One region of the Azonexus caeni genome, then DNA from elsewhere that is predicted to be linked to it. Evidence: predicted binding sites of a transcription regulator. Region 1 holds the regulator's gene; each other region holds the start of a gene.

What was found. Region 1 encodes FNR, which switches genes on or off when oxygen is low (the NO sensors DNR and NnrR bind a similar motif). Its sites were predicted from a motif close to TTGANCTAGNTCAA; they were not measured.
Region 2: ubiU (ubiquinone anaerobic biosynthesis protein UbiU) is a predicted target of FNR. The motif match lies at 2,514-2,527, and genes of this name have one in related genera.
Region 3: ACLIIZ_RS20495 (hemerythrin domain-containing protein) is a predicted target of FNR. The motif match lies at 1,711-1,724, and genes of this name have one in related genera.
Region 4: ACLIIZ_RS02965 (DUF2249 domain-containing protein) is a predicted target of FNR. The motif match lies at 2,570-2,583, and genes of this name have one in related genera.

The regions. Positions count from the first base shown of each region.
Region 1 covers NZ_JBKJAD010000007.1:79,564-83,661, forward strand. Annotated here, with positions in the region: gene gdhA (NADP-specific glutamate dehydrogenase) at 1-126, opposite strand, end outside; gene rnk (nucleoside diphosphate kinase regulator) at 154-528, opposite strand; gene ACLIIZ_RS09590 (LysR family transcriptional regulator) at 667-1,614, shown strand; gene fnr (fumarate/nitrate reduction transcriptional regulator Fnr) at 1,617-2,360, opposite strand; gene hemN (oxygen-independent coproporphyrinogen III oxidase) at 2,446-3,849, shown strand; gene ACLIIZ_RS09605 (sulfite exporter TauE/SafE family protein) at 3,914-4,098, shown strand, end outside.
Region 2 covers NZ_JBKJAD010000027.1:15,351-19,448, reverse strand. Annotated here, with positions in the region: gene rodA (rod shape-determining protein RodA) at 1-632, shown strand, start outside; gene ACLIIZ_RS18745 (septal ring lytic transglycosylase RlpA family protein) at 629-1,549, shown strand; gene ACLIIZ_RS18740 (response regulator) at 1,556-2,458, opposite strand; gene ubiU (ubiquinone anaerobic biosynthesis protein UbiU) at 2,583-3,590, shown strand; gene ACLIIZ_RS18730 (U32 family peptidase) at 3,593-4,098, shown strand, end outside.
Region 3 covers NZ_JBKJAD010000037.1:5,229-9,326, reverse strand. Annotated here, with positions in the region: gene ACLIIZ_RS20500 (bifunctional 2',3'-cyclic-nucleotide 2'-phosphodiesterase/3'-nucleotidase) at 1-1,267, opposite strand, end outside; gene ACLIIZ_RS20495 (hemerythrin domain-containing protein) at 1,782-2,216, shown strand; gene ACLIIZ_RS20490 (DUF2249 domain-containing protein) at 2,216-2,440, shown strand; gene ACLIIZ_RS20485 (hypothetical protein) at 2,448-3,734, shown strand; gene ACLIIZ_RS20480 (SirB2 family protein) at 3,731-4,098, shown strand, end outside.
Region 4 covers NZ_JBKJAD010000002.1:26,864-30,961, reverse strand. Annotated here, with positions in the region: gene ACLIIZ_RS02975 (pyridoxal phosphate-dependent aminotransferase) at 1-1,196, shown strand, start outside; gene ACLIIZ_RS02970 (homoserine dehydrogenase) at 1,200-2,510, shown strand; gene ACLIIZ_RS02965 (DUF2249 domain-containing protein) at 2,654-2,926, shown strand; gene ACLIIZ_RS02960 (hypothetical protein) at 2,923-4,047, shown strand; gene thrC (threonine synthase) at 4,084-4,098, shown strand, end outside.

The sequences.
Region 1 (4,098 bases):
GGGGTGGTCCTCGATGAACGGCCAGAGGCTCTCGATGACCTCGGCGACCGCCTGGTGAAACTCGGGTTGCCCGGGGTTTCGTGCGGCAACATGTTGATTGAATTCTGCGAATGACTTGTAGCGCACGCGGCGGGCTCCCTTTGTTCTTGTTGATCAGTGTGCTGCGGTCGAGGCCGGCTGGATGACCTCGACCACGGTCAGCCGGCGGCTGCTGCCGCCGGGGAAGTCCCAGTCGATTTCATGGCCGACGCCGAGGCCGATCAGCGCGGCGCCGACCGGGGCGAAAACGGAGACCTTGCTGGCCGCCGGGTCGGCCTCGTCGGGATAGACGATCTCGACCTGGCGGCTGTTGCCGGTCTCCTGTTCGGTATAGCGGACGCGCGACCCCATCGTGACGATGTCGGCTGGTATTGATTCGTCGGGGATAACAATGGCGCGCTCAAGCTCGTCGCGCAGATCGTCGGGCGGCTGGATTGCCATCAGGCGAACGAAGTCGCTCTCCCTGATGATCAGGTTGTTCTGCTGCATTTATATGAATTTTCTGGTGATTTTTGTTGATCGGTTTTTTGTGTCGCGGGATTGCGGATGGTAAAAGGAAGTCCGGGGCTTGATAAGCCGGCGACTTTGCACAAGACTGTTTCCTTTTTAATAACAATTGGAGCGCGTGTGCACGACATCAACGACATGCTGCTGTTCGCCCAGGTGGTCAAGGCGCGCAGTTTTTCCGGGGCGGCGTCGCGCCTGGGGATTTCCAAGTCGCGCGTCAGCAAGTCGGTGGCGCGGCTCGAGGCGGCGCTCGGCGTTCGCCTGCTGCAACGCAGTACGCGCCGGCTCAGCCTGACCGAGGTCGGCGAGGCTTACTTCGAGCATTGCGACCGCATCGTCGACGAAATGGCGCAGGCCGAGAACACGATCGGCAGCCTGCACCGCGAGCCGCGCGGCAAGCTGCGCTTCAGCGCGCCGGTCGCCTTCAGCACGCTGCACGTGGCACCGGCGCTGGCCGATTTCATGCTGCAGTACCCGGAGCTGTCGGTGGACATGACGATCAGCGACCGCCTGGTCAATCTGGTGGACGAGGGCTACGACCTGGCGCTGCGCATCGCCCCGGTGCCCGGCGACAATCTGGTCGCCCGGCGGCTGGCGCCGATCCGTCGCAAGATCTGCGGCAGCCCGGCCTACCTGGCGCGCTGGGGGGTACCGGAAAAGCCGGAGGACCTGGCCGGGCACAACTGTCTCGACTACACCTACCTGACGACGCAGGGCTTCTGGCATCTGCGCGGTCCGGCCGGCGACATCTCGGTGCCGGTGGCGGGCAAGCTGCGCATCAACGACGACGAGGCGCTATCGCAGGCGGTGCTGGGCGGGCTGGGGTTGGCCTTGCTGCCGACCTTCATCGTCGGCAGCGAGCTGCAGGCCGGGCGTCTGGTCGAGGTGCTACCCGGCTACGTGCCAGTCGAGCGCTTCATTTACGCGGTGCATCTGCCGAACCGGCACCTGCCGCTGAAGGTGCGCGCCTTCATCGATTTCCTGCAGCAGCGCTTCGGCGACGAGCCGGAATGGGATCGCCCGGCATCGCCGGGCAGTGCGCGCCGCTGGCTCGGGCTGAGCCGTTAGGCTCAGCAGCGGTGGTTCATCAGCGCCTTCAGGCCGCTGACGTTGAGGATGCGGATGTGCTTCTGCTGGACCGCGATGTAGCCTTCTTCCTGGAATTTGGAGAAGGCGCGCGACACGGTTTCCAGCTTAAGGCCGAGGTAGCTGCCGATTTCCTCGCGCGTCATGCGCAGGTAGAACTCGGCGTGCGAGAAGCCGCGCGCCGTGAAGCGCTGCGACAGGTTGAGCAGGAAGGCGGCCAGCCGCTCTTCGGCGCGCATCGTGCCGAGCAGCATCATGACGCCGTGGTCGCGGACGATTTCGCGGCTCATCACCTTGTGGAAGTGATGCTGAAGGTTGTGGATCTCGCGCGACAGGCTTTCCAGGCGGTTGAACGGGATCGCGCAGATCTCGCTGTCTTCCAGCGCGATGGCGTTGCAGGTGTGGTGTTCGGTGCTGATGCCGTCGAGGCCGAGCAGTTCGCCGGCCATCTGGAAGCCGGTGACCTGGTCGCGGCCGTCCTCGAGCAGGACGTCGGTCTTGAAGAAGCCGCTGCGGATCGCGTAGATCGAGTCGAAGGACTCGCCGGCGCGGTACAGGTGATCGCCGCGCTTGATCCGGCGGCGGGTCGAAATCAGGTCGTCGAGACGCTCCAGTTCATCGAGACTGAGACCGAAGGGAAGGCAGAGTTCCCGCAGGTTGCAGTTGGAACAAGCCGTCTTGATGACGGTCAGCGAAATCTCCTGATTCAGCGGGATTGGGCTGGGCATTGGCAACCTGCGTTGGCTTGATCCATGTCAACCGGAAATGCGATCCATCCCCACATAATCGGGCCAAAACTTGGCGCCATGTTCAATGAATTTCGCAACTGAAAACCTCGTCTTCGACCCACAGATCATTCGCCGTTTCGACGTAAACGGCCCCCGCTACACCTCGTATCCCACTGCCGACCGCTTCGTCGAGGCTTTCGACGCCGAGGCTGCCGCTCTCTGGCTCAGCAAGCGCAACATCGGCGGGATCAGCCGACCGCTCTCATTATACTTCCACATCCCTTTCTGCAACACCATCTGTTATTACTGCGCCTGCAACAAGATCATCACCAAGGATCACGGGCGCAGCGCCAAGTACCTGAAATACCTGGGCAAGGAGCTGGCGCTGCAGAGCGCCGCGCTGGAAGGCAGCGAAGGCGAGCATGAGGTGATCCAGCTGCACTGGGGCGGCGGCACGCCGACTTTCCTGTCGCACGACGAAATGCGCCAGTTGATGGCGGAAACCCGACGGCACTTCAAGCTGCTCGACGGCGGCGAGTATTCGATCGAAGTCGACCCGCGCAAGGTCGATACGGCCACCGTGGCGCTGCTCGGCGAACTGGGTTTCAACCGGATGAGCGTCGGCGTCCAGGATTTCGACGAGCGCGTGCAGGTTGCGGTCAACCGCGTGCAGACCGAGGAAGAAACGGCCAATGTGATCAGCGCGGCACGCGCCAACGGTTTCAAATCGGTGTCGATCGACCTCATCTACGGTCTGCCCTTCCAGAGCGTGATGGGTTTCAACCGGACGCTGGAACGCGTCCTGGCGATGGACCCGGACCGCCTGTCGATCTACAACTACGCGCACCTGCCGGGGCTGTTCAAGCCGCAGCGGCGGATTGCCGACGCCGACCTGCCGAATGCCGACACCAAGCTGCAGATCCTGGCGCTGGCGATCAAGAAGCTGACCGATGCCGGTTACGTCTTCATCGGCATGGACCATTTCGCCAAGCCCGACGACGAGCTGGCGGTGGCGCAGCGCCAGGGGCGCCTGCACCGCAACTTCCAGGGTTATTCGACCTACGCCGACTGCGACATGCTGTCCTTCGGCATCTCGTCGATCAGCAAGGTCGGTCCGACCTACTACCAGAACGTCAAGACGCTCGACGAGTACTACGACCGGCTCGACGCGCCGATGCTGCCGGTGGTGCGCGGCATCGAGCTGACCGCCGACGACATCCTGCGGCGTTCGATCATCCAGGCGCTGATGTGCCATTTCGAGCTGTCGATCGAAAGCATCGAGAGTTCGCACCTGATCGACTTCCACAAGTATTTCGCGGCCGAGATCGAGGATCTGCGCGAGATGGAACGCGGCGGTCTGCTCAAGATCGAACGCGACTGGATCACCGTGCTGCCGCCGGGGCGCATGCTGGTCCGTGTCATCGCCATGGCCTTCGACCGCTACCTGCGCGCCGACCGGCAGCGGACGCGTTACTCCAAGGTGATCTGAGCGGCGTGTCAGGAAGGCCCGGGGCGGGTTACACTGCGGGCTTTCCTGTCGCAAGCCTTGCCCCATGCCTGATTCCGGCTTCCTGGCGCTGTTTCTCGTTGGTCTGCTCGGTGGTGCGCACTGCGTCGGCATGTGCGGCGGCATCGTCGGCGCACTGGCGATGGGTAGTCCGGCCCGCTGGTCGATGCATCTTGCCTACAACGGCGGTCGCATCCTCTCCTATGCCATTGCCGGGGCAATTGCCGGGGC
Region 2 (4,098 bases), on a different contig from region 1:
CCGACCTCGGCACCTCGCTGCTGATCGGCGCCGCCGGCTTCTTCGTCATCTTCTTCGCCGGCCTGCCCTGGAAGGTGATGTTCGGGCTGGGCGCCGCCGCTGGCGCCGCCATGCCTTTCGCCTGGAACATGCTGCACGACTACCAGCGGCGGCGTGTGCTGACCCTGCTCGACCCGAGTTCCGACCCCCTCGGCGCCGGCTATCACATCATCCAGTCCACGATCGCCATCGGTTCCGGCGGCGGCCTCGGCAAGGGCTGGCTGAAGGGCACCCAGACCCACCTCGAGTTCATTCCGGAAAAGCACACCGACTTCATCTTCGCCGTTTTTTCCGAGGAATGGGGCCTGCTCGGCAACGGCATCCTGCTCTTCCTGTTCACACTGCTGATCGGCCGCGGTCTGATGATCGCCGCCGCCGCACCGACCCTGTTCTCCCGCCTGCTGGCCAGCGCGCTGACCCTGGTCTTCTTCATCTACGCCTTCGTCAACATGGGCATGGTCTCGGGTATCCTGCCAGTCGTCGGCGTACCGCTGCCCTTCATCAGCTACGGCGGCACCGCGCTGATCACACTGATGCTGGGCATCGGCATCCTGATGAGCATTCACACCCACCGCATGCTGGTCAAGAAATGAAAAACATCTGGCGCCTGCTTCTTCCGTGTTTCGTACTTGCCGCCTGCGGCAGCACACCCGAACCCGTGGCCAGGAACGAGCGGCCAACAGCCAGCACCGCGCGACCGACCGGCCAGGCAGCGCCCAACCGACGCTGGGGCGGCGGCTATTACAAGGACGACGGCCCGGGCGACGAAATTCCGGAAAACCTTGAACAGACCCCTGACGCGGTCCCGCGCTGGGAACCGCTGCACAAACCGGCGCTACGCCCCTACGAAGTGTTCGGCACCAGTTATGTGCCGAACACCAGCGTGCGCCCTTACAAGGCGCGCGGCATCGCCAGCTGGTACGGCAAGAAGTTCCACGGACAGAAGACCTCGATCGGCGAACCCTACGACATGTTCGCCATGACCGCCGCCCATCCAACGCTGGCCCTGCCTTCCTACGTGCGCGTCAGCAACGTGCAGAACGGCCGCTCGGTGGTGGTCCGCGTCATCGATCGCGGTCCTTTCCACGCCAGCCGCATCATCGACCTCTCCTACACCGCCGCCTACAAGCTCGGACTGGTTCAGGGCGGCAGCGGTGAAGTCGAAGTCGAGGCGATCATCCCCGGCCAGGAAACCAGCACCACCTATGCTCAGGTGGCGCCGCCAGCCGCTCCCAGTGCCGCACCACCTCCGGCACCGGTCGTCGAAACCGCCCTGCCGTCCGGGGTATACCTGCAGCTTGGCGCTTTCGCCAATGCCGACAACGCCGATAATCTGAAACTGCATCTGGAAAGAGAACTCGACTGGGTCGATGCCCGCATGCACATTCTGCGCGCCAACGGGCTGCACCGCCTGCAGCTCGGCCCTTACGCCTCGCGCACCGAGGCACAGGTGGTCGCCGATCGCTTCCGCAGCAGCCTCGGTTACCAGCCGACTATCGTTACCCGCTGAAGCCGCTTACGCCGCCGCGGGCAAATCGACGGTGGCAACGACGACGTTGCCGCAACCTTCGTACTGCAGGCGGCTGAAACTGGTCATCCGCGCCATGGCAATTCCCCGGCCGTTGGGGTCGAAGACGCGCTCGGGGTCGAAATCGAGGAATTTGCGCCAGTCGAAACCGCGCCCCTGGTCGGCGATACGGAAGGAAATCGCCGACGCTGTCCGCTCGATGCGTACGCTTGCCCGCCGCTCGCGGAATTCGGGCTGAACGAGCCGCTTGCGGATTTCGCCTTCCCAGTCGCCGTCCCATTTGAGCAGCGACTTCTCGCGGTAGGAAATCCCCAGATTGCCATGTTCGACCGCATTGACCATGAGGTCCGACAGACCGGGGGCGACGCGATCGGGCTCCGGGCAGATGCCGGCCAGCACCGGCACCAGACAAGAGATTTCCTCCAGCGTGGAAAAGCCGTATTCGGCGCAGACGAGTAGCTTCTGTGCTTCCTCGATGTGCGCCGCGAGCGTGCGCAGAGAAACGCGGGCGCGACGGTCCTCGAGCGCCGCGCGGACGATCGAGATCAGCGCTTCCGGCGCATAGGGCTTGGTCAGGTAGTAGTAGGCGCCGGCCTCCAGACCCTCGCGCACCTGTTCCGGCGCCGACGCTGCCGTCTGCATGATCACCGGCACATCGGCGAAGCGCCTCTCCGCCTTGACCCGGCGCAGGAACTCGATGCCGTCCATCCCCGGCATCATGCGATCGAGCACGACCAGTGCGAAATCGCTGTCGGGCGCCGCCAGACGCTGCCAGGCGGCGAGCGGGTCGGCGAACAACTCGAGCGCCAACTTCTCCTGCTCGAGAAAATCCTCGATCAGCATCAGGTTGATGGCTTCGTCATCGACGACGAGAACACGATGGTCGGACATGAAGCTGAGTTCCGGGCGAACGTTACGTTGCTCAATCCTAGCACGAGCCTGGCTTTTGATGCGGATCAACGGCAGCCGGATGCGAGCCGCTATACTTCTCTGCTTCACCTGCCTGGAACCCGCCATGCCCCAACTGCCCGACCTCGTCTGTCCGGCCGGCAGCCTGCCGGCCCTCAAGGCCGCCGTCGACAATGGCGCCGATGCCGTCTACCTCGGCTTCAAGAACGATACCAACGCGCGCAATTTCGCCGGCCTCAACTTCGATCCGAAGACCATGGGCGACGGCGTCCGTTATGCCCACGCCAGGGGCCGCGAGGTCTTGCTGGCGATCAACACCTTCCCCCAGGCCGGCCGTGTCGGCGACTGGCACAAGGCGGTCGACGCCGCGGTCGACCTCGGCGTCGACGCGATCATCCTGGCCGATGTCGGGCTACTCGACTACGCCAGCCGGCGCCACCCGCAGCAGCGCCTGCACCTGTCGGTGCAGGGCTCGGCCACCAGCTACGAAGCAATCAACTTCTGCCGCCGCGAGTTCGGCATCCGCCGCGCCGTCCTGCCGCGCGTGCTGACGCTGGCCCAGGTCGAGAACGTCATCCGCAACACCGAGGTGGAAATCGAGGTCTTCGGCTTCGGCAGCCTGTGCGTGATGAACGAGGGCCGCTGCTGGCTGTCGTCCTACGCCTGCGGCGAATCGCCCAATACCGTCGGCGCCTGCTCGCCGGCCAAGTACGTCAAGTGGGACAAGCAACCGGGCGCCATGGAAACCCGCCTCAACGGCATTCTGATCGACCGTTTCGGCGACAGCGAACCGGCCGGCTACCCGACGCTGTGCAAGGGCCGCTTCGACGTGCGCGGCGAAACCTACTACGCGCTGGAAGAACCGACCAGCCTCAACGTCCTGGAAATCCTACCGGAGATCGTCAAGATCGGCGTGCGCGCGATCAAGGTCGAAGGCCGCCAGCGCAGCCCGACCTACGTCACCCAGGTCACCCGCACCCTGCGCGCCGCGCTCGACGCGCTGCGCGACGGCGCCGAACGCTACCACGTCAAGCCGGCCTGGCAGGCCGAACTGGCCAAGGTTTCCGAAGGCAACCAGGCAACGCTGGGCGCCTACAACCGGCCCTGGAGATAAGCATGAAACTGTCGCTCGGCCCCCTGCTCTGGTTCTGGCCCAAGGCAGAAGTCATGGAGTTCTACGCGGCGATGGCGGAGAACCCGGCACTCGACATCATCCACGTCGGCGAAGTCGTCTGCTCGCGCCGCCAGCAGTTGCGCACCGCCGACTGGATTGGCCTGGCTCGCGACCTGACCGATGCCGGCAAGGAAGTCGTCATTTCGGCGCAGGCGCTGCTCGAATCGGAAAGCGACCTCAAGGCGCTGCGCCGTATCGTCGATGAAGCCGGCTGCAAGGTCGAAGCCAACGATCTCGGGGCGATCAATCTGGTCTCCGGTCAGGATTTCGTCGCCGGCCCGCACCTCAACATCTACAACGAAGCCACCCTCGCCACCTTCGCCCGCTACGGCATGAAGCGCTGGGTGCCGCCGCTGGAAGCCTCGCGCGCGCTGATCGAAACGCTGCACGCCAGCCGCCCGGCCGGTGTCGAAACGGAAGTGTTCGCCTTCGGCAAGATTCCGCTCGC
Region 3 (4,098 bases), on a different contig from region 1:
CGGCAAAGTAGCTGGACAGCGCGAAGTCAGACTGGCCTATGGGCGTCTTCACATAGGTGATGGCGGCCTCGTGCTCGGTTTTCACGGCATTGCCAATGGCCGGGTCAACTTCGACATAGGTTTTGGCCGTGGCATCGAGCAAGGTTTTGCGCACGCTGACCTCGGTTTTGCCGGTGTCGATGGTCCATTTGCCGTTTTTCACAACCAGGCTGTAGTTGATGACGCCGATGGCCTTGCCCCAGTAGCTGGGCATGACGGCAGGTACGCCAAAGAAGCTGCCCTTGATCTTGTCCACGCCCTCGGCGCCGCATGCTGCGGTGGTGCAGGTGGCGTTGGGGAATTCACTGTGCGAATGGCCCATCAGGATGCCGTCAATACCAGCCACCTTGGCCAAATGGTAATTGGCATTTTCCATGGTGGGGGTGTAGGTGCTGGTGTCCCAGCCGCCATGCGAGGCAGCGATGACGATGTCTGCTCCGTCGGCGCGGGCCAGGGGCACGTACTTTTGGGCAGCCTCGACCACTCCCTGCACGTCCACCTTGCCATCCAGCCAGCGCTTGTCCCAGTTCAGGATAGGCGGGGGGGCAAAGCCGATCACCGCCACTTTCACGGTGCTTTCGATGGCTTTGCCGTCCTTGTCTTTGCCGGTCACTTTCTTGCTGATGAGGGTGTAAGGCTTGTAGAGCGTCTGCCCGTCCTTCTTGCTGGTCACATTGGCCAGCACCAGCGGGAAAGCGGGACCGGTGCAGGTGGGCTGGCTGGCCACGGCTGCCATGCCATCCACGTTGAATTTCGCTCCCGTGACCTGCGCCAGGTAGGGCAGACCGTAGTTGAACTCATGGTTGCCCAGAGTGCCAGCGTCGAAGCCAATGGTGTCCATGGCCTTGTAGGTGGCCAGCTTCTGGTCGCAGGCCACCGGGGTCACCAGGGCCTGGTAGTCGGCCAGGGCCGTGCCCTGGATGGTGTCGCCGTTGTCGATCAGCAGGTTGTTGGGAAACGCCGTGCGCGCCTGCTTGATGAGGGTGGCAGTGCGCTCGAATCCCAGGCTTTTATCTTCGGCCAGCTTGAAATAGTCGTAGCTGAGGAGGTTGGCGTGCAGGTCGGTGGTTTCCAGAATGGCTAGCTGGGCGGTGCTGCCATCGGGCAGGAGAGCGCCGACGTCGTCGTCACTGCCCAGGCAGGCGCTGAGGCTCAGGCACAGCGCCGCGAGAAAGGTCAATCGGATGCCAGAGTGGGCCAGCGGCTCGGCGGATGGAGAGGTAAACATGAAGCGCTCCCGTTCGGTTGAAAGAGCGAGAGACTATGGAAGCACCATGACACGCCGGTGAAGCCTCCGGGTCAGCTACATGTCAGCCCGGCAGGACTTCGATATTCATGGTCGTCTGCACCGCAGAACGTGCTGCCGCGAGCCCGGAACGGGTTGGTTGATGGTAAACAGGCAGGCATCGGCCACGGCTTCAATGGGCGCTGGAATTCGCTTGACAAGGAGCAGAAGCAATGAAAAGCCCCGTCGTAGCCATACGGTTTAATGCAAAACTGCGTCACGCAAGAATTTTTGGAAGAGAACGACAGGGGCTGGCTGATCGAAGCCGGTGCCGGCGAAAACTGGCACAGCTCGCGGCCTGGACGCCGGAGCCGGCTTGGCCCTGCCTGAAGAGCATGGCCCTGATCCCCGGTACCGGGGGCGCCAATCCCGGCGCTTCCCCGATTTTGATTTCCATCAAGGCCGCATTCCGGCGCGCCAGCGGAGAATGCCGGCGAACCCCAACTGGAGCCTGGTCATGAGCATTCGTGAATTCCTGATCGACGATCACCGTCATTGCGACGATTTCTATGCCGCTGCCGAGCAGGCGGTCGAACGCGGCGACGCGGCGGCTGCCGCGGCGGCCTTCGGGCAGTTCCGCGCGGCGCTGCTGCGCCACTTCGCGGCCGAGGAGCAGACGCTGTTCCCGGCCTTCGAAGCGCGTACCGGCATGACCATGGGGCCGACGCAAATGATGCGCATCGAGCACGAGCAGATGCGTGGGCTGGTCGAAGTCGCCGAGGAGGCGCTGGACGGCGGCGACCTGGAGGAATTTCTCGGCCAGGCGGAAAGCCTGCTGATCATGATGCAGCAGCACAACATGAAGGAAGAGAACGTCCTCTACCCGATGTGCGACCAGCACCTGGCCGGCGAGCCGGCGGTGCTGGAACGCCTGCAAAGCGAGCTGGCCTGATGGACATCCCCGCCGAACGCACGGTCGACGCGCGCTACCTGGAGCCGCCGCAGCCTTTCGTCGACACCATGGAAATGCTGGCGACGCTGCAGCCGGGCGAGGAAATGCTGCTCCTCCTGTTCCGCGAGCCGCACCCGCTCTACCGCGTGCTGCAACAGAACGGCCACCGCTGGCGGACCGAACTGCGCGACGACGGCACCTTCGCCGTGCGCATCACCTGCTGAGGCGGTCGTGGCCAGCGGCATGCTCTCCTTCGACCAGGTGCCGCCGCTGGCGGCGCCGCTGCGTTTCTTCGTCACCGCGCCGCTGTTCATCGCGCTCGCCGGGCTGCTTGCCGTGATCGACGGGCCGGCCATCCTGGCTTCGCGGTGGACGCCGGCGGCGCTCGCCGCCACCCATCTGCTCACCGTCGGCTTCATGCTGCAGGTCATGCTCGGCGCGCTGATCCAGGTTCTGCCAGTGGTCGCCGGCGCCGCGCTGGCGCGGCCGCTGTGGGTGGCGCGTATCGTCCATCCGGCGATCAACCTTGGCGCGCTGGCGCTGGCCGGCGGCTTCCTGTGGTCGGCGCCGGGCTGGCTGCATGCCGCCGGCACGCTGCTGGCGCTGGCTCTGCTGGTCTTCGTCGTGGCTGCCGGCAGCGCGTTGTTCCGGGTGCCGTCGACCAGTCCGAGCATCCGCGGGATCAAGTTGTCGCTGGCCGGCCTCGCCGTGGTCGGCGGCAGCGGCCTGTTCATGCTGCTGGCACTGGCCGGCGGCTGGTCGCTGCCCTTGCTGGCGTTGGCCGATCTGCATGCCGCCTGGGGCCTGGCCGGCTGGGCCGGCGTGCTGCTGGCGGCGGTGGCCTACGTGGTGGTGCCGATGTTCCAGCTGACGCCGGGTTATGCGGCGCGCCCGGCGTGGGGCTTCCCGCTCTTCCTGTTCACCGTGCTGCTTGCCTGGAGCGCCGCGCTGGCGTTCGACGCCGAATGGCCGGCGCGGCTCGGCCGCCTGCTGCTCGCCGGCGGCGGCGCCGCCTTCGCGCTGCAGACCTTGCGCCTGCAGGCCAAGCGGCGGCGGGCGCGGCCCGACAGCACCTTCCGTTATTGGCAGTTCGGCCTCTACGGCGCGCTGCTGGCGCTTGCCATGCTCGCTGCCGGCGCGCTGTTCCCGGCGCTCGCCGACGATCCGCAGTGGACGCCGGCCTTCGGCCTGGTCTTGCTGCTCGGCGCTTTCGTGCCGCTGATCGTCGGTATGCTGGCCAAGATCGTTCCCTTCCTGCTCTGGCTCGACCTGCAGAACCACGGCCTGGTCGGCAAGGCCTTGCCGCCGATGAACAAGCTGTTGCCCGAGGCGCCGATGCAGCGCCAGTTCCGGGTCTTCGTCGCCGCCGCCGGGCTGGCGCTGGCTGCCGTTTTCCTGCCCGACTGGCTGAGCCGCCCGGCCGGCGCGTTGCTGATCGCGGCCGCGCTCTGGCTCGCCGTCAACCTGACGCAGGCGGCGTGGCGGCACGGCCGGCAGTTGCAACAGGCGCCGGCATGAACACCTACCTGTTGCTGCGCCACCTGCACATCAGCTGCGTCGTCCTCAGCGGCGCCGGCTTCCTGCTCCGCCTGTACTGGATGGCGAGCGAGTCGCCGCGCCTGCATCAGCGGCTGACGCGCACCCTGCCGCATGTCATCGACAGCGTGCTGCTCGGCAGCGCGCTGACGCTGGCGGTGTGGAGCGGCCAGTATCCCTTCGCCGACGGCTGGCTGACCGCCAAGCTGGGCGGTCTGCTCGCCTACATCGGACTGGGTACGCTGGCGCTGAAGCGCGGCAGGACGCGCACCGCCCGCCTGCGCTACGGCGCGCTGGCGGTGCTCGCCTATGGCTACATCGTCGGCGTCGCGCTGACCCGCAATCC
Region 4 (4,098 bases), on a different contig from region 1:
GCGGCCCCGTGCTGCAGATGGCCAAGCAGATGGAGGAAGAGGGTCACAAGATCATCAAGCTGAACATCGGCAACCTGGCCGCTTTCGGTTTTGATTCGCCCGAGGAAATCCAGCAGGACATCATCCGCAACCTGCCGAACGCGGCCGGCTACACGGATTCGAAGGGTATTTTCGCGGCGCGCAAGGCGATCATGCACTACACCCAGCAGAAGGGCATCAAGGGCGTGACGCTGGAGGATATTTACGTTGGCAACGGTGTCTCCGAGCTGATTGTCATGGCGATGAACGCGCTGCTCGATGCCGGGGACGAAGTGCTGGTGCCGGCGCCCGACTATCCGCTATGGACGGCGGCGATCAGCCTGTCCGGCGGCAAGCCGGTGCATTACCTGTGCGACGAGGAAAAAGGCTGGCTGCCCGACCTTGACGACATCCGCAGCAAGATCAACAAGAACACCCGCGCCATCGTCATCATCAACCCGAACAACCCGACCGGCGCGTTGTACCCGGATGACCTGCTGCACGAGATCATCGCCATCGCCCGCGAGCACCACCTGATCATCTACGCCGACGAAGTCTACGACAAGGTGCTCTACGACGGCGTCAAGCACACCTCGATCGCCGCGCTCTCCGACGACGTGCTGACCATTACCTTCAACGGGCTGTCGAAAAACTATCGCTCCTGCGGCTATCGCGCCGGCTGGATGGTGGTTTCCGGCGACAAGCGGCACGCCAAGGACTACATCGAAGGCCTCGACATCCTGGCCTCGATGCGCCTGTGCGCCAATGCGCCCGGCCAGCACGGCATCCAGACCGCGCTCGGCGGTTACCAGAGCATCGACGACCTGGTCGGCGAGGGCGGGCGCATGCGCCGCCAGCGCGACGTCGCCCACCAGCTGATCAACGCGATTCCGGGGGTTTCCTGCGTCAAGCCGAAGGCGACGCTGTACATGTTCCCGAAGCTCGATCCCAAGATCTACCCGATCAAGAACGACCAGCAGTTCATCGCCGAACTGCTGCAGGAAGAAAAAGTGCTGCTGGTCCAGGGCACCGGCTTCAACTGGCCGCATCCGGACCATTTCCGCCTCGTCTTCCTGCCGCACGAGGATGACCTCAAGGAAGCGGTCGGCCGCCTTGCCCGCTTCCTCGAAAACTATCGCAAACGTCACAACACCAATCACCTCATCAACAAAGACTGACCTATGAAACCCATCAATGTTGGCCTTATCGGCATCGGCACCGTCGGCGGTGGCACCTGGACCGTTCTCAAGCGCAACGCGGAAGAAATCACCCGCCGCGCCGGCCGGCCGATTCGAATTACCGCCGTGGCCGACAAGAACGTCGAACTGGCCCGTCAGGTGACCGGCGGCGAAGCCCGCGTCACCGACGATGCCTTCGCCCTGGTCAACGATCCGGAAATCGACATCATCGTCGAACTGATCGGCGGCTACGGTGTTGCCAAGGAAGTCGTGATGCAGGCGATCGTCGCCGGCAAGCATGTCGTCACCGCCAACAAGGCGCTGCTCGCCGTGCATGGCACCGAGATCTTCACCGCCGCTCAGGAGAAGGGCGTCATGGTCGCTTTCGAAGCTGCCGTCGCCGGCGGCATCCCGATCATCAAGGCGCTGCGCGAAGGCCTCACCGCCAACCGCATCGAATGGGCCGCCGGCATCATCAACGGCACCACCAACTTCATCCTCTCGGAAATGCGCGACAAGGGCCTGTCGTTCGCCGACGTGCTTGCCGAGGCGCAGCGTCTGGGTTACGCCGAGGCCGATCCGACCTTCGACATCGAAGGCGTCGATGCCGCGCACAAGGCGACGCTGATCGCCTCGATCGCCTACGGCATCCCGGTGCAGTTCGACAAGGCCTACGTCGAGGGCATCACCAAGCTCGAAGCCTCCGACATCAAGTACGCCGAACAGCTCGGCTACCGCATCAAGCTGCTCGGCATCGCCAAGCGCCGCGAGCAGGGCATCGAACTGCGCGTGCATCCGACGCTGATCCCGGCCAAGCGCCTGATCGCCAACGTCGAGGGCGCGATGAACGCTGTCGTCGTCAAGGGCGACGCCGTCGGCACCACGCTCTACTACGGCAAGGGCGCCGGCGCCGAGCCGACCGCTTCGGCAGTGATCGCCGACCTGGTCGACGTCACCCGCCTGGCCACCGCCGACCCGGAACACCGCGTGCCGCACCTGGCTTTCCAGCCGAACGCGATGTCCAACCTGCCGATCCTGCCGATGAGCGAGATCGAGACCGGCAACTATCTGCGCCTGCGCGTCGAGGACAAGGCCGGCGTGCTCGCCGACGTCACCCGCATCCTCGCCGACCAGGGCATCTCGATCGACGCCATGCTGCAGCGCGAGCCGGAAGAAGGCGAGGGCGAGACCGACATCATCATCCTCACCCACGTCTGCAGCGAGAGCGCCGCGCTCGCCGCAATCGCCAAGGTCGAGGCGCTGGCCGCGGTCAAGGGCCAGGTCAAGCGCATCCGCCTGGAAGAACTGCAGTAAGCCGGCAGGCTAGCGGAGCACAAAAGGGGGCTGCGGCCCCCTTCGTCTTTTTGGCGATGGCGATATGGATCAAGGAAATTGCGCGTTGTGGCCGGCAGACTGCGTATTCCCGCCCTGAAGGGCCAATTGACCAAGGAATCACGATGACCCAGACCCTGCATGCCTGCGACCACCCCACGCCGGAAGCCCTCTACCCCTTCGATGCGCGCGGCGTCGCCAAGCGTTTCCGCCACGCCGCCATCTTCGGTGCGCTGGAGTCGCTGATGCCCGGCGAGACGATGCGTTTCTGCAACGACCACGACCCGCTGCCGCTGCTCGCCCAGATGCAGCAGCGTTACGGCGAACAGGTGGCGATTGCCTACGTTCAGCGCGAGCCGGGCGCCATCGTCATCGATTTCAAGGTGCTCGGCAGTTGACGCGGATCGCCGTCGCCGCGCTGTGCTGCCTCGTGCTCGCCGCTCTGGCCGGCGCGGCCGGGGTCGGCACGCCGGCGGCGGTGGCTCATCTGGCCTTCGCTGGCGGCATCGTGCCGCTGATCTTCGCGGCGATGATCCATTTCGTGCCGGTGCTGACGCGCACCGGTGACGCGCCGGCCGCCGTCCGGAGGCTGCCGTGGCTGGCGCAGGCCAGCGGCGGGCTCGCCGTGGCCGGTTTTTTCGGCGTCCTGCCTTACCCGGCCGTGTTTCTCGCGGCTTTCCTCGATCTCGGACTGGCCGCCGCGCTCCTCGCCTGGATCGTACGCCGGGCGCGCGCCGCGCTCGGCACGCCGCATCCCGGCTGGCGCTGGTACGCGGCGGCCGTGCTGCTGCTGATGACCGCGCTGCTCGCCGTGCTGGCGATGGGAATCTGGCCGGAACACTGGCTGAGCTGGCGGCGCCTGCATCTGCACCTCAATACCCTGGGCCTGGTCGGGCTGGCGGCTTTCGGCACCTTGCCGCTGCTGCTGCCGACCGCGCTCGGCCAGCCCGATCCCCAGGCCGCCGGCTGGCTGCGGCGCCGGCTGTGGCCGCAAGTCGCCGCCGTTCTCCTGCTGGCGGTCGGCAGCGCCCTGTACTGGCCGCTGGCGGTGGCCGGCGCGGCGATCCTCGTCGTTATCGCTCTCGGCCTGGTTGCCCACTGGCTGCGCCGTTTCAAGGCTGCCGCCCTGCTCGGCGACGGCGCCGTCGCGGCGCTGCTGGCGGCGGTGTGCGGTTGGTTGCTCTGCCTGTTCGCCGGGGCCTTGCACGGCGCCGGCCTGATCGCCGCACGGCCGACGCTGGCGGCCTGGGCGGCGGCTTTCCTGCTGCCGCTGGTGAGCGGGGCGCTGACGCAACTGCTGCCGGTCTGGCGCCACCCGGGCGTGCGCACGCCGGCGCGTGAGGCGATGCGCGACTGCCTGGCGGTCGGCGGGCGCTGGCGCGGCCTGCTGTTCTTCGCCGCCGGCCTCGCTTTCATCGCCGACGCCGCCATGCCGGCCGGCCTTCTGGTCGGCAGCGCGCTCGGCTGGTTCGTGCTGCGCCTCATCATGGCCATGCGTATCGCGCGCCCGACGCGGTAAAATCCCGGTTTTTTCCGCTTTCCAGGTTCCGACGCCATGCGCTACATCTCG